DNA from 3 places in the Planococcus sp. S3-L1 genome. Region 1 is predicted to be linked to each of the others. Evidence: riboswitches for the same ligand, from Rfam matches in the RefSeq annotation. Region 1 holds a riboswitch; each other region holds the start of a gene.
What was found. Region 1 has a riboswitch for cobalamin ahead of QMF37_RS01565 (ABC transporter substrate-binding protein). Riboswitches for the same ligand answer to the same signal wherever they lie in the genome.

Region 1 (8,353 bases):
TTATCACGAAATGGTTGCACACGTTCCCTTGTTTACACACCCGAACCCAGAAAACGTATTAGTCGTTGGCGGTGGTGATGGCGGCGTAATTCGTGAAATTTTAAAGCACCCGTCTGTTAAAAAAGCGACACTTGTCGACATTGATGGAAAAGTAATCGAGTACTCGAAAAAATTCTTGCCTAGCATTGCGTCAGGCTTAGAAGATTCACGCGTAGAAGTGATCGTTGGAGACGGATTTATGCACATTGCAGAATCAGACAACGAATTTGACGTCATCATGGTAGATTCAACAGAGCCTGTTGGACCCGCTGTAAACTTGTTCTCTAAAGGTTTTTATGCAGGAATTTCAAAAGCCTTAAAAGAAGACGGAATTTTTGTTGCCCAATCAGACAACCCATGGTTTAAAGCAGATTTGATCAAACAAGTGCAAAGTGATGTAAAAGAAATTTTCCCAATCACTAGTCTGTATTTGGCGAATATCCCAACGTACCCGAGCGGTTTATGGGCATTCACGATTGGTTCGAAAAAGTACAACCCACTAGAAGTACCAGCAGAACGTTTCCATGAAATCGACACGAAATACTACACGCCAGAGTTACACAACGCTGCGTTTGTATTACCGAAATTCGTGAAAGATTTGACAGGAGAATAACACATGAGATTTGACGAAACGTATTCAGGAAAAGTATTCATTAAAAGCCACCCGAATTACGAAGAATCAAAAGCCGTTCTCTACGGCATGCCGATGGACTGGACAGTTAGTTACCGTCCGGGATCTCGTTTTGGTCCGAACAAAATTCGCGAAGTTTCAATTGGACTAGAAGAATATAGCCCGTACCTTGATCGTGAGCTAGGAGACGTTAAGTTTTTTGATGCAGGCGACATTCCGTTACCATTCGGTAATCCGGAAAAAAGCTTAGTGGAAATCGAAACGTATGTACACACTCTTTTAGCGGACGAAAAAATTCCAATGGGCATGGGCGGCGAGCATTTGGTGTCATTGCCCGTAATGAAAGCAGTCGCTAGCAAATACGATGATCTGGCAATTATTCACTTTGATGCGCACACAGACCTTCGCGAAAACTACGAAGGTGAAGAATATTCGCATTCGACACCGATACGCAAAATCGCAGATCATATCGGACCGAAGAACGTCTATTCATTTGGTATTCGTTCAGGGATGAAAGAAGAATTTGACTGGGCCAAAGAAAACGGCATGCACCTTTCGAAATTTGAAGTGCTCGAGCCGTTAAAAGAAGTTTTGCCAACGCTTGAAGGGCGCAATGTGTACGTCACGATTGATATGGACGTACTAGACCCTGCACACGCACCAGGAACCGGAACAGTTGACGCAGGCGGTATCACGTCTCGCGAATTACTAGCTTCTATCCATGCAATCGCAGCATCAGGTGTCAATGTCGTCGGTTTTGACCTTGTAGAACTAGCACCCGTGTACGATCATTCCGACCAAACAGCGAACACAGCAAGCAAATTAATGCGCGAAATGATTTTAGGTTGGGTGAAATAAGAAAAGCGCAAGCGGCCGTGTAGATTCGACGGGCGTAAGACGCGCTAGCGAAGCGGCGTTTTTTCAGCCGCACAGCTAGAGTGACTTATGACCCTAGAATCTGGCCGCTAGAGCTAGCCAAAAAGAAAAGCGAAAGCGCACATGTATCTCTGCCGGGCATAAGACGGATCGACGAAGCGGCGTTCTTTGCCGCACAGTCGAGACGGCTTATGACCCAAAGAGCTGTACGCTAGAGCTAGCCAATAAGAAAAGCGCAAGCGGCTGTTCAGTCCCGACAGGCTTAAGACAGAACACGCAGGAAATCTTGATTTCCGCAGTGGGCTGACTTAAGACCCCGAGGGACTAGCCGCTAGAGCTAGCCAATAAGAAAAGCGCAAGCGGCTGTGTAGATTCGACGGGCGTAAGACGCGCTAGCGAAGCGGCGTTTTTCCAGCCAATTAAATAGACCGTCAAACCCGTCTGGAATGTTTCTAGACGGGTTTTCTTATGGTGGCAAGAGCCTAAATTAGAAAACTTCTCTTGAAAACGGTAAAATGAAAAAAAGAATCCAGTAGAAGAGGTGCGTAGCATGAAATTGTATAAATGGACGGGGCCACAAGCTCAAGTCGAACAAATTAAGGCAGACCAACCAAATGCGAACATGATCCAGTTACAGAATGAGAAAGAAGCTGTTGTGCTTTACGAGGCAGGAGACGGGACAACTTTACGCAACGCAGAAGCGTATGAAGTGTTAAACGCTGTGGGCCATATTGAGGACGGCGGCTACGCGGTTTTTAACAATATTCCGGTAACAGATGAAGGTCGCGATCTTTTTGAATCGCGTTTTCAAAACAGAGCTGGAATGGTAGAAAAAGAACCTGGCTTTGCAGCAATACGTGTACTGCGTCCGCTTTATTCGGATACTTATACTATTTTAACTTTATGGAAAGACGAGAAATCGTTTAAAGATTGGCAAGAGTCACAAGCATATGGTCATGCACATGCAAAACGTGGTACAAAAGAAGGGATAGACAAACGACCAAATATTTTTCCGCGACCTTCTTTTGTCACTACCTATACGAAGTAACATTAAAATAAGGCAGACGGAGAAAACGAATTGTTTTCCCGTCTGTTTTTGGTTCCAGAAATAGTGGGCGCTACGTTTATTAAAATCCAATTAGAGATATAGATGAAGAAAGCAATAAAAAAGAAAGGACAGTGACTTATGCATGAGTTTGATGAGGTATTCATCCAAATCTTGGTGTTATTGGCCATTGCGATTACAGTTGTCGGGATTGCCAGAAAAATCAAGCAACCAGACACCATTGCATTAGTTCTGGTAGGTCTTTTGCTGGGAACGACTAGCTTACCATTTCCATTCATTGACATGGCCGAAGAATTTATTACACAATCGGAAGTTTTCCAAGTGATCATCATTTCTTTGTTTTTACCTATCCTGCTTGGTGATGCTACGTTAAAGCTTCCTTTTCATCATTTATACAAACGAAGAAAGACCGTATTAGGCCTTGCTTTAGGTGGAACATTTATATCATTTGTTGTGATTGGGTTTTTAACTCATTTTTTGCTAGGTCTTCCTTTAGCAGTCGCTTTTACGTTTGCGGCATTGATGAGCGCAACCGATCCAATCAGTGTCTTATCCATCTTTAAATCTGCAGGGGTTTCAGAAAAGCTTTCCACAATTATGGAAGGCGAATCTCTTTTTAATGACGGAATTGCGATCGTCTTATTTCAAATCGCGTCTGTTTATTTACTGACTTATATTGATATGGGCTGGGCAGGCTTAGGCAGTGGTGTGTTGCTATTTCTTCGTTTTGCTGTAGGAGGCATATTGGTGGGTGTCATTCTGGGGTACCTCTTTTCACAAGTTATTCGCTTTTATGACGATTATCCTTTTGAAATTGCCATCTCTGCATTATTATTTTTCGGGAGTTATTTTATCGCAGAGCATATACACGTGTCTGGAATCATCGCTGTAGTAGCAGGAGGGTTTGTTTTTAATGATTACGGCGGTAAAATCGGGATGTCAGAGTTAACGAAAAATGCGATTAATACATTTTGGGACGTCATCACACTTATTGCGAATTCGTTAATTTTCTTGATTGTCGGATTGGAAATTCGCAATATCGATTTTTCTGGTCAATGGTTGATCATCTTGTTGGCCATTGTGATTGTTTTAGTGGCGAGAGTTGTTGCTCTGTTTTTCAGTACAATGCCGGCTAAAGACTTAAATCGTAAAGAGCGGATTTTATTGAACTGGGGCGGGTTAAAAGGGAGTTTATCGATTGCCTTAGCATTAAGTCTCCCGGCAAGTTTCGACGGACGTGAAACGATTTTAATCCTAACGTTTGCGGTCGTCCTGTTTTCTTTAGTCATTCAAGGCTTAACCATCAAACCATTGATTAAACTATTAGGACTTCAGTCAAGATAAACCCAATCATACGAATGAAAAATAAACCGACCCTAAAATAAAGGGTCGGTTTTTGCTATAAATTTATCGAATTTCTCCATTCGCAACGTCCCGGTAAAAAGAACTGGTGCAAACAAGTAGGTGCTGTATTGAAAAAGCCGAGTGAATCGGGCTATAATGAGAAGGTTATTATTTGACGGGGAGGCGGAGAGACATGCAAAAGACAGTACAAATAAAACTGACAACGACGATCCGTCAGCCGGAAATGGAAGAACAAGTAATGGTATTGGAATCTCGAGGAACATTAACGGAGAAAAACCAGCTGCGCTATTTGCAGTATGCCGAGCAGCAAGATGACCTTGAAATTCGGACGATGGTTAAACTTCAAGAAAATGAAGCGGTGATTATGAGAAGCGGCGGCTTGCAGATGCGGCTCCCTTTTTTATTACATAAAGAACAAACCGGCAATCTGACAAATGAACAAGGATCGTTTATGTTGACGACGAAAGCGCATGAACTGTTGATCAGTGATACACGATTCAAGGTTCGATACGATATGGCATTAGGGTCAGAACATGTCGGTGAATACGAAATGGAAATACAATTTATGGAGGCTAAATAATGAATGCAGTAGAACAAGTTCAACACGCCATTAAAACAGCATTTGCGGAAGCAATCGAAAAAGCAGAGTTAACAACAGAATCAGTTGAAGTACAGTTGGAAACACCGAGAGATAAAACAAATGGCGATTATGCAACGAATATTGCGATGCAATTAACACGTTTGGCGAAAAAGCCACCTCGTGAAATTGCCGAAGCGATTGTAGCAAATCTTGATAAAGATGCAGCGAACATCCAAACAGTAGATATTGCTGGACCCGGATTTATCAACATTACAATCAAAAAAGATTATTTGCAGGACGTTGTCAAAACCGTACTAGAGCAAAAAGTAGATTACGGGCGTTCAACGGCAGGCGGCAATGAACGCATCCAAGTAGAGTTTGTTTCGGCTAATCCAACTGGAGACCTGCATTTAGGGCATGCGCGTGGCTCGTCAGTCGGCGATTCGCTATGCAACATTCTAGACTTGGCTGGATATGATGTATCTCGTGAATATTATATTAACGATGCCGGTAACCAAATTAACAATTTGGCTTTATCGATCGAAGCGCGTTATTTTGAGGCACTTGGCAAAGGCGACAGCATGCCAGAAGATGGCTACCGTGGCCAAGATATTAAAGACATCGCAGAAGCGCTGGTTCAAGAACATGGCGAAAAATTTGTCAGCATGACGCATGAAGAGCGTTTTGAAACATTCCGTCAACACGGGTTAAAAGTGGAATTGGCTAAACTGCAGCAAGATTTAGCAAACTTCCGCGTTGAGTTTGATGAATGGTACCCAGAATCATCCTTATACAAAAATGGTAAAATCGATGAAGCATTAGCTAAGCTCCGTGCAAATGGTCATGTCTTTGAAGAAGAAGGTGCTACTTGGTTCCGGTCAACAACATTTGGAGATGACAAAGATCGTGTCTTAATTAAAAATGATGGCACGTATACGTATTTAATGCCGGATATTGCCTACCATGAAGATAAATTGCAACGCGGTTTTGGCAAGCTGATCAACGTTTGGGGTGCTGACCACCACGGTTATATTCCACGGATGAAAGCGGCGATCGAAGCGCTTGGTTATGACCGTGATACACTTGAAGTGAGCATTATTCAGATGGTGCAATTGTACAAAGACGGCGAAAAAATGAAGATGAGTAAACGTACAGGAAAAGCGGTAACGATGCGCGAACTAGTCGAACTAGTTGGACTAGATGCCGTTCGTTATTTCTTCGCGATGCGTTCAGGCGATTCGCATATGGACTTTGATTTGGATTTGGCTGTTTCTCAGTCCAACGAAAACCCGGTTTATTACTCGCAATATGCGCATGCTCGTATTAGCTCAATCTTGCGTCAAGCAGAAGAACAAGGTTTACTAGCTTCAGAAGAGCATTTAAACTTGTTGACTTCTGAAAAAGAAATTGATGTGTTGAAAAAAATTGGGGATTTCCCACAAGTCATCGCAGATGCAGCGAAACAACGTGCACCTCACCGCATTACAACGTACATTCAAGAATTGGCGTCAAATTTCCATAGTTTCTACAATGCCAATAAAGTATTAGATGCAGCAAACGCCGAAATGACAAGTGCTCGTTTGGCATTGATCACGGCTGTGAAAACAACGTTAGCGAATGCACTCAAAACAGTCGGCGTTAGAGCTCCTGAAAAAATGTAAGCGAAAGCTAAACGGTTACGTGTATAATGAAACAGAATTCGAACTTTATAGCGATTCATAAAGGTGCTTATGTCTAAGAACATGAGTTAAAAGGGAAGCCGGTTCAACTCCGGCGCGGTCCCGCCACTGTATGTGAGAGGAATTTGCAATATGCCACTGAAGCAATGCTTTGGGAAGGTGCAAACACCAATGATCACAAGCCAGGAGACCTGCCTTTATGACAACACACCCATATGCCTGCGAGGAAAGGCTGGATGCGCATGCTTTTTTATGGCGTCCTTTCAATCCCTCGCAGAACTTTGCGGGGGATTTTGTTTTGTGTCAGTTTTAAGTAGTCCACAAATCAGCGTCCGCCTGCAGCGATTTTTATAACAAAAACATGACACTCTAGGGGGATTTTAATGATGAACAAGTTTTGGAAGTTTGGAGCAACAGCGGGATTAGCAGCCGTTTTACTAGCAGGATGTGGAGATGCGGCAACACCTGAAGAGGATGTCGAAACACCAGCAGAACCACCGGCAGAAGTAGCAGAAGTTGAATATCCGGTAACCATCATAGATGCAGTCGGAGATGAAATTGTTATTGAAGAAGAGCCAGAAGCTATTGTCTCGATGATTCCATCGAATACAGAAATTGCTTATGAATTAGGATTAGGCGAAAAAATGGTCGGCGTATCCGATTATGATAACTACCCAGAAGAAACAGCGGATGTTGAAAAAATTGGGGGACAAGAATTTAATGTAGAAAAAATTATTAGCCTTCAGCCAGACTTAGTGCTTGCACACGAATCGGGACTAGGTGTTGGAGATGCTGGATTGCAACAATTACGTGATGCAGGCCTTGACGTATTCGTCGTTCAAAATGCGGCTAGTTTTGAAGAAGTTTACGATTCAATTACAGAAATTGCACAAGCGACAGGAACGATGGAAGCAGCAGAAAAACTAGTTTCAGAAATGGAAGTCCAAGTGGCTGAAATCGAAGAACTGGCAGCAACAATTGAAGAACCCAAAACGGTCTTTTTAGAAGTCGGCAGCCAACCGGACATTTACACAACGGGAAGCGGCACATTCATGGATGAAATGTTGACATTGATTAATGCGGAAAACGTTGCTGGCGAATTAGAAGGATGGGTTATTATGGACCCAGAAGCAATCGTTGCAGCAAATCCGGATGTTATGATCACGACAGAAGGCGATTATGTTGAAGATGCAGTCGGTCAAATTAAAAAACGTGGCGGCTTTGCAGAAGTAACAGCTGTTAAAGAAGATGCCATCTACAGTTTAAATTCAGATATGCTCACTCGTTCAGGACCACGTTTAACTGCAGGACTAATGGAAATGGCACAGGCAGTTTATCCTGATGTTTTCAATGAGTAAACATCTAGTAGCATACAGCGTCTCTCTGCTGATTTTAGTAGGAGCCGTATTGCTCGGGGTGACCGTTGGAACGGTTTCTATTTCACCAGTTGTGCTGTGGAATCCGTCATCAGATGAAGCGGCGGCCAATATTTTATGGAATATTCGCATGCCTCGCGTAATTTTGGCAGGGCTTGTTGGAGCAGCGTTAGCGATTGCGGGTGCTGCGTTCCAAGGGCTTTTAAAAAATCCATTGGCCGATCCTTACACCCTGGGAGTGTCTTCCGGTGCCTCAGTCGGCGCTGTGACGACGCTCTTTTTTGGTATTTCGATACCGTTTTTAGGACCCTTCACCTTACCGGTTATGAGCATGATCGGAGCATTGCTGACGATGTTTGCCGTTATGAGCTTTGCAAAACTGGTGGATCGCTCGATGAAAATGGAAACCGTCATTTTAACTGGAATCATCTTTAGTTCATTTCTTGGATCAATTATTTCTTTAATGATTGCTTTAACAGGAGAAGAGTTACGGCAAATTATCGGGTGGCTGCTCGGCAGTGTGTCTATGCGTGGTTGGCCATATGTCCGAATGGCGTTGCCGTTTGTGTTAATCGGTTCTTTCATATTATGGCTAAAGCGTCGTGAATTAAATGCGATGCTGTTCGGTGAAGAACGCGCGCAGCACTTAGGCGTAGATGTCAAAAAGAGCAAAATGACGATCTTGATTGGCGGATCGGTACTAACAGGAGCCGCTGTTTCGGTTTCTGGAACGATTGGTTT
Region 2 (8,353 bases), on a different contig from region 1:
CGTGGTAGGCTAATTAAACAGCAGTCCGAAACGGATAAGCGTGCATTTATCATTTCGTTGACGGAAAAGGCCAAAAGCGAACAATTAGCGGTTGAACAAGCTGTCTTTGAGAAAGTCACTAGCTGCAATTTTATGGGGGTCAACGCAATAGCGTTGATGAAAAATTTAAAAGAGTTGAATGCCGCTTTCAAAACCATGGATTTGTAAGGAAAATGACTTGAATCACTAAATAAGGAGTGATGGCAGATGGATATTTACGATATTGCCGTACCGAAACCGAATGGTGAAGAATATCAGTTAAGTGAATACAAAGGAAAAGCGATGTTAATTGTTAACACCGCCACAAAATGTGGGCTGAAAGATCAGTTTGATGGCTTAGAAAAAATGTACGAAGATTATAAGGAGCAAGGATTAGTGGTTTTAGGCTTTCCGTCCAATCAATTTAAACAAGAAGAAGCCACTGGAGAAAAAGCGCAAGAAGCTTGTCGTATGACATATGGTGTTACTTTTCCTATGCATGACTTAGTAAAAGTGAACGGCGAAGACGCACATCCGCTTTTTAACTATTTGACTAGCAACACAAAAGGATTTTTGACAAGTGGTATCAAATGGAACTTCACGAAATTTCTAATTGACCAGAACGGTAACATCGTTTCACGATTTTCTCCAAAAGATACACCTGAATCGTTTGAAAAGGACATTCAGAAAGTACTTTCCAAGTAACCAGCAAAGAGCCATGCCCACTCGATTGGGCATGGCTTTTTTTGTATGTGAATATGACACGTTGTCACTTCTTGTTAGACATATGACATGCTGTCATGTTAAGCTTTACTTGTGAAAGTGACAAGGTGTCACTGGTGTGCGTTTGATTTAGAAATGTAAAAATAAAACTACTATTGTACGCTGAAAAATCAAAATTGAGCAGAGCAGGTTCATAGTTGAAGAAGGATAAAGTGGATGTTTGAAAATTGAAGGAGACAACAAAATGGAAGCCAGTATAAAAGACGACTTACGAAAAATGAAAGATTCTCAAAAAGAAATTATGAGATTTATGATGGGCTACAAGTTCGCATTAGATGAAATAAATACAAAAATTAATATCTTACAGCAGGAATTCCAATTTGTTCATGACTATAATCCAATTGAAAATGTCAGTTCAAGAGTTAAATCTCCTGAAAGCATTATGAAAAAAGTGACAAAAAAAGGAATCGAACTTTCACATTCAGATATTAAAAAGACGATTAAAGACATAGCGGGAATTCGAATTACGTGTTCATTTGAAACGGATATCTATCGGCTAAGTACAATGCTACAAAACCAAGCTGATTTAAAAGTTCTTGAAGTGAAGGATTATATCAAGAATCCGAAGCCAAACGGTTACCGCAGTTTGCATTTATTGCTCGTGGTTCCTGTTTTTATGTCGGACCGCGTGGAAGAAGTTTGTGTAGAAGTGCAAATCAGAACCATTGCGATGGATTTCTGGGCCAGCCTCGAACATAAGATCTACTATAAATACAATAAAGAAGTTCCGGTTGATATTATTAGAGAGTTGAAAGAATCGGCAGACTCAGCAGCACAGTTGGATCGTAAAATGGAAAAAATTCAGCTGCGTATGAATAAGTTGAAAGACCAGATTGGTGATGATGAAGATCTTTCTGAGATTTTGATTGATAAAGAACGGTTCCGTTTACCAACTAATTTCACGTTAAATAGAATGACATAAGTTGATAGAAAGGGAGACAGCGATGCCAAAACTAACTTTTTATAATTTACCTAAGAACAAGCAACAGCATTTGATTGGAGCAGCTAAACAGGAATTCTCAAATGCATCTTTGTCAGAGGCTTCTATTGCCAATATCGTTAAAGCAGCGGGGATTTCTCGAGGCAGCTTTTATCAATATTTTGAAGGAAAAGAAGATCTTTATTTTTACTTGCTGAATGGCTACACGGTTGAACAAAAACAAATTTTCAGAGCAATATTGCAGAAAAAAAATGGGGATCTATTTCAAGCTATTAGTGAATTTTACCGATTTGCTGTAAAAGAAGAAGAATTACTCGACTTTAAACGAAACGTCCTTTTGAACATGACAGAACAAGTGGAGACGAAATTTATCAAAATCGTTAATGAAGAAGAGTCTGCAGAAGAATTCCAAGCGATTAGCCTTTTGATCGATACGACCAAGTTAAACGTTTCCGGAAACAAAGAACTATACCATTTGCTTAAAATTATGATTTCGGTGACCGTTAGGAATTGGATTGAATACTTCGCTAAAAACTTAACGATTGATGAGTCTATTGCAAATTACGAATTGGAATTAAAGTTGTTGAGAACAGGGCTTTCCCGTGTCTGACAAGAACATTTTGTTTAATTTTACGGCTTAATGTGATAAGATGTACTTCATCGTTGCAGTAATGTAGCAGTAATGGAGTGATTAAAATGAGCAAAGCAAAAGCGAAACCGAAAAGTGGTACGGGTCAGGGAACTGGCAAAAAAGGATGGACTCGCTGGAAATCTGGCGCCAACAAAGCCAAGAGCTTTAAACCGTATACGAGCAAAAATACTAAAAAAGCGGACGAGCCGAAAACAGAAAAAGAACTAGCTTCTGAATGGGTCGATGCATAGATAGGAAAGTAGGGGGAGTTGCTCAACTGGCAGCTCTTTTTTATTTGATGTGAAATCGCAATGGATGATAAGAATTTTTGTCTCATGAGTGGTAAAATTAGTAAGAATGAATGAGTTATTTTCGCGTATTGGTAAATACTGAAAGTTTTTTCGAAAAAGTGTAAAATGAGTAATAGATAGTTTCCGAAACGAAAGGGGTGAAGGGATATGACGAATGGACCAACTTCGTTAGTAAGTATTCCAGAAAAAGAAAAAATGTATCAAGAAATCGTGAATTATTCCGACGAGACAACAATTATCCATTCAAATCAGAAGGTTTTATATATAAACAAATCAGGTGCTGAATTTTTTAAAGCGAAGCAAGAAGAAGTTGTAGGGGCAGATGTAGTAGGAGTTTTTACAGATGACTTTAAAGAATTAATCACGAAACGGATTCAAAAAGGAATGGAAGATCGAACGATTGGAGAATTAATGGAGACGACTGTTAGACGTTTTGACGGAACTTTAGCCGATGTAGAATTGTATTGTTACCCGGTTCAGTACGGAGAAACGATAGCAATCCAGTCTATTATGCGGGACATCACGCTTCAGAAAAAAATGTCGCATGACTTTTTGCAACTTAAAAACGAAATTTCGGCACCAATTGTTCCGATCATTGATGGACTAGCTGTACTACCACTTGTAGGATCAGTCGATGGGGACCGAAGTATGCGCCTGCTCGATGTTATCCCGCAGAAAGTTCAAGGAGAAAATTTGCACTGTCTCATTATTGATGTTTCGGGGATTTACAATATCGATAATGTGGTTGCAGAATTTCTATACAAAATTGATCAAATCATGCGCTTATTAGGTATTCAAATTATTTTTACAGGAATTCGACCAGAACTGGCATTAAAAGCTGTCGATGTGCGCATAGACTTTAGCAAATTAAAGACAATAGGCACAGTAAAACAAGCTTTAAAACAATATTTGTTAGCTAATTAAAACGAGTTTTTAAATAGTCTTGTTAAAAGTATGAAAGTGGTTTATAGTGTATAGATACAATATTTAGTGTTTTTTATCATATTAATAACTATATGTAGTAAAAATAGTGATGAAGGTGCCTGAGAAGGCTTAAAAGGGAATCCGATAATACCGGAGCTGTACCCGCAACTGTAAGTGCTGACGAGCTATCACAATCCACTGTCCAATGGACGGGAAGGAGATAGCAGAGGACGACGCACAAGCCAGGAGACCTGCCTTTGTTTTAAGTTTATGATCTTCTCCGGGAGTTGAGAAGGATAACGAAGATATTCTGCGTAAGCAGCTGGTTTTTTGCTGCCTTTATTCGCTATTCTGCGTTTTCCAACCCATCCTCCTTGAGAGGATGGGTTTTTTTGTTTTACATAGAAGGAGGAAATGCAATCATGACAGAACCATTAGCAGCAGGTGTAGCAAGAACCATTCAAACAAAGTTAGTGTTGCCACCTGATACGAATCATTTAGGAACGATATTCGGTGGAACCGTACTCGCGTATATTGATGAAATTGCCGCGATTACTGCCATGAGGCACAGCGGAAAAGCAGTCGTAACAGCTTCGATTGATACGGTAAATTTTTTATCTTCTGCTAAAGTAGGGGACATCTTCATCCTAGAAGGTGTTGTGATATCGACAGGTAGAACATCGATGGAAGTGTACGTTAAAGCTGAATGCCAACAAATTGAAACCGGCAATAGAAATTTGACGACGACAGCCATTTTGACAATGGTTGCAGTCGACGGTGACGGCAAACCGACGCCAGTCGTTGGTGTTATACCGGAAACTCCTGCTGAAAAAGAATTATTCAAAAGCGCACAAGAGCGGAAGCAACGACGCATGAAAGTAAACGAATTCGCAAAGGAGTTATGCTGATATGAATATGAAAACAGATACAACAGAAATGGACGCAGTAGAAAAAGCGCTCAAGCGAGCAACTGAGGTTTATGGACTAGATACGCGCGAGCTACTAGAGCGAGCAGCAAAACTCGCTGAACAAGCAAAAGGCGAGCAATCCTTACTTTATGCATTAAATCGTATCACCATGGACGAGCCAGACTGGACTTACGTAGCGGCAGAGTTGTATGTCAGTGATTTGTATAAGAAAGCCGCAAGCAGCCGCAATTATTCCGCTACTGAAAAATATGGTGACTTTTATAAGTTAATCAAAGTATTAACACAAGTCGGGATCTACTCAAAAGAGCTCTTAGCTTCTTATTCACAAGAGGAGATTACAGAAATAGGTCAAGAAATCGAGCCGAGTCGGGATTTGCTATTTAACTACATCGGTTTGTTTTTACTGGCAGATCGTTATTTGGCAAAAGACTATGAAGGGCAGTTGTTTGAACTCCCGCAAGAGCGCTTTTTAGTTATTGCCATGACGTTGATGCAAAATGAGCCGCAAGAGCGTCGATTAGAGCTTGTTAAAGAAGCGTATTGGGCGATGAGTCATTTGTATATGACCGTTGCGACTCCAACTTTATCGAATGCAGGTAAAAGTTTTGGGCAATTGTCTTCGTGCTTTATCGATACGGTAGACGATTCTTTAGACGGCATTTACTTAAACAACTGGGATATCGCGCGTCTTAGTAAAGATGGTGGGGGCATCGGCATTTATTACGGCAAAGTAAGAGCGTTAGGCTCAGACATTAAAAAATTCAAAGGCAATTCCTCAGGCGTTGTACCGTGGATTCGCTTGCTTAACGATACGGCGGTCAGTGTGGATCAATTAGGTCAGCGTCAAGGAGCTGTCGCGATTTACTTAGATGTCTTCCATAAAGACATTATGAATGGCTTCTTGGATTTGAAAACCAATAATGGCGATGAGCGCCGTAAAGCACATGATATTTTCACAGGTGTGTCACTTCCAGATTTGTTTATGGAGCGTTTGCAAGAAAAAGACGAAAACGGACGCAGTATTGGCGAGTGGCATACGTTTTGTCCGCACCAAGTTAAGCAAGTGATGGGTTGGAAAGACGCAAATGGCAATGCCTTAGGACTTGAAGATTTTTACGATGAAAAAGACACCAAATACTTTAGCGAAAAATACCAAGAAGCAGTTGATCATCCGTTGTTGCCGCGTAAAACTTACCGCGCAATGGAGATTATGGCGCGCATCATGGTGTCTCAGCTAGAAACTGGCACACCGTATATGTTTTACCGTGACGAAGTCAATCGTCAAAACCCGAACAAGCACACAAGAGGTCGCGGGCTGACATCGATTTATTGCAGTAACTTATGTACAGAAATTATGCAAAATATGTCAGCTACTACTATTGTTAAAGAATATACTGATGAAGACGGCAACCTCGTCATGATCCGCAAACCAGGCGATTTTGTGGTTTGTAATTTGTCATCGATCAACTTGCCAAGAGCGGTTGGAGCGGACGTATTAGCGCGTTTAGTGCCGATTCAAACACGCATGCTTGATAATGTCATTGACTTGAATACGATTTCAGTAGGACAAGCTGAAGCAACAAATAAAAAATACCGCGCAATTGGTTTAGGAACGTTCGGATGGCACCACTTACTTGCACTTGAAGGCATCCATTGGGAAAGTGAAAAAGCGGTTGAGTTTGCCGATAAGCTTTACGAGGAAATTGCTTATCAAACGATACGTGCTTCTATGCAACTAGCAGAAGAAAAAGGCGCGTTCAGTCAGTTTTTAGGTTCTGAATGGCACACAGGCGAGTATTTTGAACGTCGCAACTACACAAGTGAGCGGTGGAATGACTTGCAACAGCAAGTGGCAACAACAGGAGTTCGAAATGGCTGGATGATGGCTGTTGCACCTAACTCATCAACTGCGAAAATTGGTGGTTCAACAGACGGCATTGATCCGCTATACGCAGTGGAATACGCAGAAGAGAAAAAGAATTTCAAATTTAAAGTGACTGCACCAGACTTGGATCACAACACGTATGATTATTATCGTCGTTCGCGTCACGTATTGGACCAAAAATGGAGCATTCGACAAAATGCAGCGCGTCAACGCCATATTGATCAATCGATTAGCTTTAACTTTTATGTGCCGCACACGATTAAAGCAAAAGAGTTGTTGGAATTACATTTAGAAGCATGGAAGCAAAACTTAAAAACGACTTACTATGTCCGCAGTACGTCTCAGGCAGAAATCGAAGAATGCGAAGCATGCCAAAGCTAAAGGAGAATGATCATGACCATACATGAACCGTTAACAAAGATTAAATTATTAAATCCGGAGCACCCAAACAAATCGACTGGCGTGTTGAACGGCCAGTCTTCGGGGCTGTTAAACTGGAACGACATTGCTTATCCGCAAATGTATGATTTGTATCAAGCATTGCTTGCTAACTTCTGGAAAGCACAAGAAATTAATATGCAAGACGACATCAAGCAATGGGATAGCTTGAGCGATGTAGAAAAGGATGTCTTTTTACGGATCAACACGCAATTAGCGTCACTCGACAGCTTGCAAACACCAACAATGAGTCAAGCAATGGATTATGTGACCGATTCGAGCTTCAAAGCCATTTTTGCCGTCATTTCTCAGCAAGAAGCGGTACACACGGAGTCATATTCGTATATATTGAGTTCACTGGTATCCGTAAGCGAACAAAACGCACGCTTCGATCAAGCGAAAAGCGATCCGGTTGTTCAGAAACGAAATGAATTGATATTAGACGCATACGAGGAATTTCGACAAAATCCAACGCCGCAAAACTTATTTAAGCTGAGCGTCAATTCCATCAATCTCGAAGGCATTTATTTTTATGCTGGCTTTGCGTTTTTCTACCATTTGGCGCGTCAGCAAAAAATGCTAAAAACCAGTACGATGATTAGCTATATTCAACGCGACGAAATGCAGCATGCCTATTTTATCGCGCAATTTATCCGCATTATGCTGACAGAAAATCCGGAATTGCATACAGATGAAAACATTCAATATATTTATACAACGATCGACAAAGCAGTACAGCTAGAAAAAGAATGGGCGCATTACATTTTGGCTGATATTGAGGGCTTGGATTTGGTTGAGTTTGAGGGCTACGTTGAGTATTTGGCCAATAAGCGTCTGCGTCAGCTAGGACTAGATAATTTATACGAAGAACGCAGCAATCCGATGCCTTGGATTCACGTATTTGGTGATGACATGATGAACGACACAAAATCGGATTTCTTTGAACAGAAATCACGCACGTATACGAAAGTGTCGCAGTCGAATGGTTTTGACGAGCTATAAGCCGAAACTGGCGATTGTCTATGCTTCTGTTACCGGCAACACAGAACAACTAGCAGAGATGCTACAAGCAGCTATTTTGCAACAAGGACTTCATACCGAGCTATACAAAATAGAAGATTTTCCACTAGCAGCCTTGTCGGATTTCGATACGCTGTTAATTGGAACGTATACGTGGGGAAGTGGTGAAATTCCTGGAGAACTGCGCGATTTATATCATGCGATTGAAAAACTAGAACACAAAGAATTACAAACGGCGGTTTTCGGGACGGGCGATAGTTTTTTCGCAGAGTTTTGTGGAGCAGTCGATCGTTTTCGAGACATGCTGTACGTAAAGACAACACTAGTTGCCAGTTTGAAAGTAGAATTGACACCGCAGCCGCGTGACTTTATTCGCTGTGAAAAATTAGCTGAGCTGATTCAATCTACTAAATGACAAAACCCAGATAGTGAACTAGCCCCTAAACGATAGCCACTTTTAATGTGAGCCATTTA
Region 3 (8,353 bases), on a different contig from region 1:
TCTTTATGTCATTTTGACCACCCACCTCAATTCCCTTTAAATCGATATCAAAAGTCAGTTAAACCAAAAAAATGAGACATAACGTAGAGTGACGTTATGTCTCATTTTTTTAGTTATCCCTAACTAGTTGGACGTACCCATAACTTGGAAAAATTGATGTATCCGAAATGACTGAGCGTGATGTTCATTAAATCCATTGCGAAAGGAATTTGTCGCTTTTCGTAGTAAAGAGGAATCATAATAGACGATGCCATCAATTGTTGTTCGATTTTTAAATTTAATGCCGTCCACTCTTCAAAAGGTGTCTGAGCATATTGCTGCAGATAATTAGCGAACTGTGGTTGAGATTTCATAATCGTTGCTATTGGGGATGAGCCGTTTGATAAAAAGTAAAAAAAGGAAAAGTTTTGATCTAGTTCAAATACTTCTCCGTGAACGAAAAGGTCCGCTGTTTGGTCTTCTGTTGTATCCAATAATTTATCTTGAAAAGACATCCACTGAATTTCGACTGCAATTCCTTCACTTTCTAGAGCCTCTTTCAGCCACAATGTAGCACCGCTTGTGTAGTTTGCCGCTTTTATGATTAAAGGCTGATCGATTTGGGGCCGTACTGGACAGCTGAAGGAAACAATTTGTTGTTGCTGACCAATTAAACAACTCGTCTGATTAGCTAGTGCCCGTGTATGAAACAGTTCAATTTTATGGCGGTGTTTAGCAATAGCATAATGAACATAATCACGCACTTCTTGTTGGTTAATGGGGGAATTTCTAAGTGCATTTAAAATTACCACTCCAAATCCCGAATCGCTTTCTACTTGAAAGGTTTTTCCCTCCAAATATTGCACAGTAGACCGATACGTAAAATCATAATCCTCAGAAACCTGAATAAACTCTACGATATCGATCAAAGGTCGTTCTTGAAAATAATCTCCAAATGCTTGCAATGTCGTTTTAAGTTCATGATTTTCTACGATAAAAAAACTTCCAGAACCGGTAAGTTGCTGTGCATTTTCTTTGTAAATACTGGCATTAATCATGCCGAGCATCTGTAAACAATAGCTGCAGCCGCTTGGAAAAGAAATATCAATAATATAGGGACTAATCGCTACAATCTCTGTAATGGGTTGCCACAAATCCACATAGGAAGAATCTGTGCGCAACCGGTTTAAACAGTCGATTACATCATTTGCAGACAAATACGAACCGTCATGAAAGCGGACTTCTTTTCTTAGGTATAGCCGAAGGTCGGTAGCTGTTAAATCCCAACTATGAGCTAGTTCAGGATATACGACACCACTAGCATCAACAAATACTAGTCTGTTGTATATAGTGGCTACCATATTGGCACTTTGAATATCTGCAGCTTCGAGAGGGTGAAGTGTTAGTAACGGATATTGTCTTGGGATAATCAGTTTGTCCGTGTTGCCCATACTATTTTGAACATAACCGAAATTAGCACGAATTTGATGCAAGATACGCTGTTTGACTTCGGGTGACCAATCAAATAAAAGATATTTGCTGACAGTTTCGATTGATTTTTCTTCTATCAGTTGTAGAAGTTGTTGTTCATATACTTCTTCTACATGTTGGTGCCACTGAAGATGCGAGGCGTTCCCTCTACCTTGGCCTGAAATAAACGTAAACCAACCCTCATCAGACCATTTGCGGAGAAGACGTGCCGTTTGTTTTGTGCTTAAACCGAGTTTGTTTGCTAATTGAGTTTGTTTAATATTGCCAGATGGGACAGTTCGCCATAACGCTAAAAGAATTTTTTCCATAATGCCTCCTGTTAAAAGTGGACATAACTATAAAAATTGTCTATTTTTAGTATTTTCCGTCTAGTTTAATATACATAAGACAAAGGAGGCTGACAAGATGAAATGGAAAGACTATCCACAGAATATTAAAGTGCGTTTAATTACTTCTTTTTTTAATCGAGCTGTGGCTTCAGCTGTGATGCCATTCATGGCTCTTTTCTTTGCACAGGAAATGAGCAAAGTTTGGGCGGGGTCTTTTTTGATTATCACCGTATTCATCGGTTTTTTTGTGAATATGATCGGTGGATACATTTCAGACCGCTTTCCTAGAAAAAAAGTACTGGTCATGACATCTTTCTTGAGTGCCTGTATGTTCTTGCTAATGGCAGTAAGCTTGCTACCTACGGATAGATGGATTGGCTTGTTTGCATTAGCCTATGTGTTCTTCATAATTGCGAGTAGTTTAGGACGCCCCGCGATGCATGCCATCATCATTGATTCAACGACTCCAGAAAATCGCAAAGCTATTTATGCCATCGATTACTGGATGGTCAATTTGTCGATGGCTATTGGCGCTGCACTTGGTGGCTTGTTGTATCTTAATCATCAAATTGAACTATTTATGTTGTTGACAGTGACATCTGCAAGCTTGCCAATTGCCTATCACATTTGGTTGAAAGATGAGCGTGTTGTGAGCTTGAAAAAACAGCATCACAATGTTCTGATTGACTTACTGCAAAACTATCGAGTGGCTTTTCAGGACCGTCCATTTGTTAAAGTAGTCATTGGATCGATGTTTATATTTTCAGCGGAATTTTCATTGAATAGCTATATTGGTGTCCGGTTAGCGGAAAGCTTTCAGACATTCACGATTGCAGACTTTGATGTCGCAGGTGTACGAATGCTTAGTTTGCTAAATATCCAAAATATGTTGCTAGTTGTCTGTTTTACTTTTGTTGTCAATCGATTCACGGATCGCTTTTCTAAAAAGCATGTTTTATTGACAGGATTATTGCTTTACAGTATTGGCTATGTCACGATTACATCAGCGAATAGCTGGTATTTATTGATTTTGTTTAATTTTATTGGCACGATTGGGGAGTTGGTTTATTCACCTGTCCGAAATGCGGAAATGGCCAATATGATACCAGAAGACAAACGGGGATCGTATTCGGCGTTTTCTAACATTTCATTTAGTGGGGCAGATCTTTTAGCGCGCTCGACCATTATTATTGGTGCTTTTTTAATTCCAACGATGATGTCTGTCTATATGGGCGTGTTGCTTATGATTGGTACGCTTCTTGTATATACAGGATTATTTGTCAGAAAGCCCAAAAGAAAACTGGCGAATAGACCCGAAATCATCTGAAAATTTCGTTTAAAAAGGTAGGAGAATGGCTGTGTTGATTAGAAAAGCAGTTCCAAAGGATGCCGAACAATTGGCTAGCCTAATGAAACAAGTTGAACAATCCGGGTTGATGCTATTTGATCCTGGTGAACGAAAGACGACTCCTGAGCAATTACAACAACGCCTTTTTTCAATGGGGCAAGAGTCAATTGTGTTCGTTGCAGAGGAAGGTCAACAATTAATGGGATATTTGTTTGCGATAGGAGAAGAAATCCAACGTAAGCAACACTCGATTCACATCGCAATAGGCGTTTCGCGGCGAGAGCGGGGAAAAGGTATAGGGTGTCAATTGTTCGTGGCCATGGAAGAGTGGGCAAAAGACAAAGAAATTCGCCGCATTGAATTGACCGTATTAGAACACAATCACGCTGCCATTGCGTTGTATAAAAAAAGAGGTTTTGTAGTAGAGGGACTCAAAAGAGAGTCGATTGGTATTGGTGGTAACTACATGAATGAATGGTTTATGTCGAAATTACTCTAGAATTTTTTTAGTCAATACATGCACTTTAGGCAGTCTTGAACTGAGATTGCTAAAGTGTTTTTTGTCTTTATAAAAAATACATGGATATGAAAAGGAAAAGCACAAATCAACTAGAATTTTGTACAATATTGTATTTAATCTATATTTTTAGACTTATTAATTGTAGACTATTATAGAATATCTTATGAATAGGAGATGTATAGATGGCAGCATTGCTTTTTTTCTTTCTTGAAAACATGGCATTAATTATCGCCTTATTGTATTTGGCGTTAAAAGCAAAAGAATTATTATTCCCAAACTTGACTGAATCAAAGTTCTTATATCTATTAAGTGTTGTCTTCATAAGTTTTTTAACCTTTTCCGTCATGTATAATCCGTATTTTTATATGGGCATGAGACTGGATTTGCGTGAAGTTCCACTTTATTTTATTTCATACATTGCTGGTTGGAAAGTTGGACTGCTATCTGCTATATTCCCGGCATACTTCCGGTACTCTTTCGAAGGTCCGACGGTTGTATTGGGTATTTTGCAAACGATTGTACTGCCAGTCGTTATTGGCAGCTTGTTTCACAATCAAAAATCATCAAATAAGTTTTTCAATTTATTGAATCTCAAAAAAATGATGGCTGGTTTTTTGATTTTCGAAATGTTGAAATCAGTCTGGATGTTTTTATTTACACCAGCAACTATTTCTATTATTATTGCCATGTTGTTTTTTGCTGGAGTTGCGGTATTGGCGATGGGTTTAATCACCAATGGAGAAAGTCGTCAACTATTGCTGCGAACAGAACTGGAATATTACTCAAATCAAGATCCGATGACGCAGTTGCCCAATATCCGTTTTTTCAAAAAGACACTAGCGCCGTTGATTGTGCAACAAATTCCACTCGCCATTGTTATGATGGATGTGGATTATTTCAAAATTTACAATGATACACATGGGCATCAAAAGGGAGATGCCGTACTTCGTTCGCTTGGCCAATTAATGAAAGACAATACGCGTAGCAAAGATCATGTAGCTCGTTATGGAGGAGAAGAATTTATTTTTTGCATTACGAACCCTCAAGACCAACGTGAAGCTTTGATGCTTGCTGAAATTGTTAGAAAACAAATAGAGCTTTATCCGTTTGTCGGAGAAGAGTTGCAACCGGCAGGAAAACTAACAGTGTCAATGGGTGTCAGCATGAGTACAGGAGACAAAAGCTTAGATGAATTGATTGGTGAAGCCGATAATGCCATGTATGAATCAAAGCATAATGGAAGAAATTGTGTGACAGCTCATTCTGAAATAAACGCACGTGAATTGGTAAAATCTTAATCGGAAAAAATGATGAAACAGTCACTGTGTATAGTGGCTGTTTTTGCTGCGGCGCTTATGCTTTTCTTAATCCCAACAAAAGCTTTGGATTTGAGTTAAAATAAAAGGAAAGGTTTTTCTTTATCTAACTTGATTTATTACATAGGAGTCATTGAATTTCAGCAATGTTATTATTAGGAGGATATTCATGAATAGTTTTATTGTTATGCAAGGAGAGACCTATCAAGAAGAACGCAACGCAGAGGTTCTTTGGTCACCGAGGGTTGATAAATCGGGGATGATTCCACACTCTTGGAAACGAATGCAGGAGTTAAAAAAAGGCGATATCGTTTTTCATTATGTAAAAGGATTTTTAGTAGCTATTAGTCATGTACGAGAAGATTGTAAACATGGAACCAAACCTAAAAGTACAGACGAGCAGCAGGACAGCACTGAAGAGGTATTTATCGCACGGGCTGTTTATCGCGAATTGGACAATCCGTTATCCATTAAGGCGTTTTTTAGCGACATAGAGCCTTTACTGCCCGTAAAATACGCGGCATTTCAAGAAGATGCTAGTGGCAATTCAGGTTATTTGTATCCATGCAATGAAGAACTGGCGATGAAATTTTTAGAACTAATTAGCGCCTTAAATATTTTCACCTTGGAAGTCGAACAATTGGAGTTGTCAATGGAAGTGATTAAAAAAACAGAGCATGATCCATTAATCAGCTTGATTGCAGAAGCAGAACTACAAATCAAAACGAAAATGCGTAGAGGTAAAGAACAATTCAGAGATAGTTTATTGCCGCTTTGGAACGGAGAATGTCCACTTTGTGGAATTGGTATTGACACTGTGTTGAAAGCGACGCATGCCAAGCCTTGGAAAGACAGCTCAGCTGAAGAGCGGCTAGATGCTTTTAATGGCATCTTACTTTGTGCCAATCATGCTGCTTTGTATTCAGCGGGGTTCATCGCATTTACCGGAGGCGGAAGTCTCCGTATTTCGAGTCAAATTCCAGAAGAACATTATCCCACCTACCAATTAAAAAGAGGGATAAAAATACCCGTTTCGCCAGAGCATGCTCTTTATTTAAGATGGCATAAACGAATCGTTTTTGCCGAACTGCCTAAAGTGAAACTGCTGGTCAATCAACAATAATCGTTCGATAAGTATGTCTTTTGTCGTACGACATATGCTAAACTAGAAACAAGTGAATAATCATGCAGAAAAAAGGTGCTGATTCGTCAGCATAACAGGGAACCCGGTTAGATTCCGGGGCTGTTTCCGCAACTGTAAGTGCGTATGAAATAAGAAAATGCCACTGTTTAGTGTTACCAACTAAACGGGAAGGTTCTTAAAGTAAAGCGATGCACAAGCCAGGAGACCTACCTTTTTTTGAACGTATTTTTACTCTTCGGAAGATAAGGGAATCATACGGCAACGTTTCTATTTTGACTGCTGAAGTATGTCTCTAAATAGCTATGCCGCCGTCCTCTTTTGAGGGCGGCTTTTTGCTGTTTAGAGAGCGTTCAATGCCATGATCTTCACCAAACGGAAGTGAGGTGGAATGATGAAAAAAGACATGCGTTATCTTTGTTATCCATTTATGCAGGAATCTGCAGTTACTGTGGATTTTGAAATTAGGACTGATTCGTTAACTACCCGAATCGGAGAAGCCCTGTCATTGACACAAGATATAGAAGCTATACAACGAGATCTGCAGATTTTACAACCTATGGCTTATCATTTGAACGGCTCAGTTCGCGGTAAAATAGCCGTTCATGAGGAAGACTTGATTGAGCTAAGTAACATGTATGATTATTATGTAAACTTCACAAAGGATAAAATCGGTAATTTTGTTTTGCCGCAAGGAACACACGCTGCATGCGTCCTGCATGTTTGTCGCAGTGAAGCGAAAAAATCAGTAAGAGCCTTGCACAAAGTGAGTTTAGAAAGAGAAATACCGAACATTCTCTTTGATTATGCCAATTTGTTAGCCAACGTGCTTTTTACGATGGCTGTTTATGTTAATCAGCATCACGGAGTGGAAGAAATCCCGTTCGTCAGCAAGTCCTATCCAACTAGACCTAAAAAGAAAGAAGTGACCAATCAACAATGAAAATTTCCTCGTTCAAATACGTAGCTATCGGAGCAGTTGTTTTAACTCTAGGTGCTTGTCAATCAGAAACAACAGAAAAAACAGATGCAGAACCAACGAATAAAGGAGAGGAACAAGCAAACTATACCGTTACAGATGATTTAGACAACGAGTTGACGTTTGAAAAAGTACCTAAAACAGTTGTCTCACTTATTCCAAGTAATACTGAAATTTTGTATGGCATTGGCGCAGGAGAAAAAGTGATTGGCGCGACTGATTATGATAATTATCCAGCAGAAGCAGCTGAAGTTGAACGTATTTCAGATTCAGTCGTTTTTAACGCAGAACGCATCATTGAAATGGATCCAGATGTCGTCATCGGTTATTCTACAGGTGCGCCAACCGGTTATGAAGAGTTAGAAGCTGCAGGTATCCAAGTATTTGTTATTGAATCAGCGCAATCTTTTGAAGATGTGTATGGCGACATCGAACAAATTTCGACCGTCATGGGTCTTGAAGACAAAGGGGATACGTTAAATAGCTCAATTCAGCAGCAAATTGAAGAAGTACAAGAAAAAATAGAAGGGGTAGAAGCGAAAAAACAAGTGTTTTTTGAAATCAGTCCTTCGCCCGAAATTTATACAGCAGGTCAAAAAACGTTCCAACAAGAAATACTGAACCATGCCAATGTCGAAAATATCTTTGGTGACCTCGAAGGGTGGCCAAAAATTTCAGAAGAAGAAGTCATTACACGAAATCCAGAAATTATCACAACAACGGTTTCTTATACGGAAGATCCAATCGGGGAGATCAAAGCACGTGAAGGCTGGAGCGATATCGAAGCGATTCAAAACGATCAAGTCTTTTTCTTGGATTCTGATATCACATCACGCCCTGGACCGCGCATTGGTGACGCTGTGGAATTAGTAGCTAAAACAATTTACCCAGATTTATTTAACTAAAACACAAAAACTCCTCGCCTTAAAAGCGAGGAGTTTTTTTATGCAGGAAATCATAGCGTTATTCCAAGCTAGCTGGATCTATTCCGAACTCCTCTTTTAATACGTTCCTCTTATCGGCTGGAGACAGCTCGATTTTTGTTTTTCGTCCATTTTCTGAGCGTGTTAACTGATGATCTGACAAAGTAATTCGTCCGTTTTGAGTTGCCCGAGTGACTAAGTCATTGTGTGTAAAAGAAGAGTCTTTAGATACTTGATTAAAGACACATCCTTCATGAAAGTCAACCAGCTGCTTTTCATCTGTTGAAAATCTATAAAGCACTTTTTCGTTCTCTTCATTTTCACGAA

Region 2: linked by a shared signal. The riboswitch ahead of QMF37_RS09920 (acyl-CoA thioesterase) and the one ahead of QMF37_RS01565 (ABC transporter substrate-binding protein) in region 1 are both predicted to bind cobalamin.
Region 3: linked by a shared signal. The riboswitch ahead of QMF37_RS15655 (hypothetical protein) and the one ahead of QMF37_RS01565 (ABC transporter substrate-binding protein) in region 1 are both predicted to bind cobalamin.

What each region holds. Positions count from the first base shown of each region.
Region 1 is NZ_JASISN010000001.1:311,284-319,636, forward strand. It holds gene speE (spermidine synthase) at 1-652, shown strand, start outside; gene speB (agmatinase) at 656-1,528, shown strand; gene QMF37_RS01545 (antibiotic biosynthesis monooxygenase family protein) at 2,097-2,594, shown strand; gene QMF37_RS01550 (cation:proton antiporter) at 2,733-3,956, shown strand; gene QMF37_RS01555 (YwiB family protein) at 4,150-4,557, shown strand; gene argS (arginine--tRNA ligase) at 4,557-6,218, shown strand; cobalamin riboswitch at 6,263-6,449, shown strand; gene QMF37_RS01565 (ABC transporter substrate-binding protein) at 6,623-7,594, shown strand; gene QMF37_RS01570 (FecCD family ABC transporter permease) at 7,578-8,353, shown strand, end outside.
Region 2 is NZ_JASISN010000008.1:107,489-115,841, reverse strand. It holds gene QMF37_RS09950 (MarR family winged helix-turn-helix transcriptional regulator) at 1-207, shown strand, start outside; gene QMF37_RS09945 (glutathione peroxidase) at 247-723, shown strand; gene QMF37_RS09940 (GTP pyrophosphokinase) at 986-1,723, shown strand; gene QMF37_RS09935 (TetR/AcrR family transcriptional regulator) at 1,746-2,351, shown strand; gene QMF37_RS09930 (DUF3934 family protein) at 2,438-2,623, shown strand; gene QMF37_RS09925 (PAS domain S-box protein) at 2,831-3,607, shown strand; cobalamin riboswitch at 3,704-3,880, shown strand; gene QMF37_RS09920 (acyl-CoA thioesterase) at 4,030-4,515, shown strand; gene QMF37_RS09915 (ribonucleoside-diphosphate reductase subunit alpha) at 4,517-6,802, shown strand; gene QMF37_RS09910 (ribonucleotide-diphosphate reductase subunit beta) at 6,815-7,861, shown strand; gene QMF37_RS09905 (flavodoxin domain-containing protein) at 7,842-8,294, shown strand.
Region 3 is NZ_JASISN010000022.1:33,301-41,653, reverse strand. It holds gene QMF37_RS15680 (ABC transporter substrate-binding protein) at 120-1,778, opposite strand; gene QMF37_RS15675 (MDR family MFS transporter) at 1,876-3,126, shown strand; gene QMF37_RS15670 (GNAT family N-acetyltransferase) at 3,158-3,646, shown strand; gene QMF37_RS15665 (GGDEF domain-containing protein) at 3,850-4,965, shown strand; gene QMF37_RS15660 (HNH endonuclease) at 5,153-6,106, shown strand; cobalamin riboswitch at 6,162-6,355, shown strand; gene QMF37_RS15655 (hypothetical protein) at 6,519-7,067, shown strand; gene QMF37_RS15650 (ABC transporter substrate-binding protein) at 7,064-8,008, shown strand; gene QMF37_RS15645 (arylamine N-acetyltransferase family protein) at 8,067-8,353, opposite strand, start outside.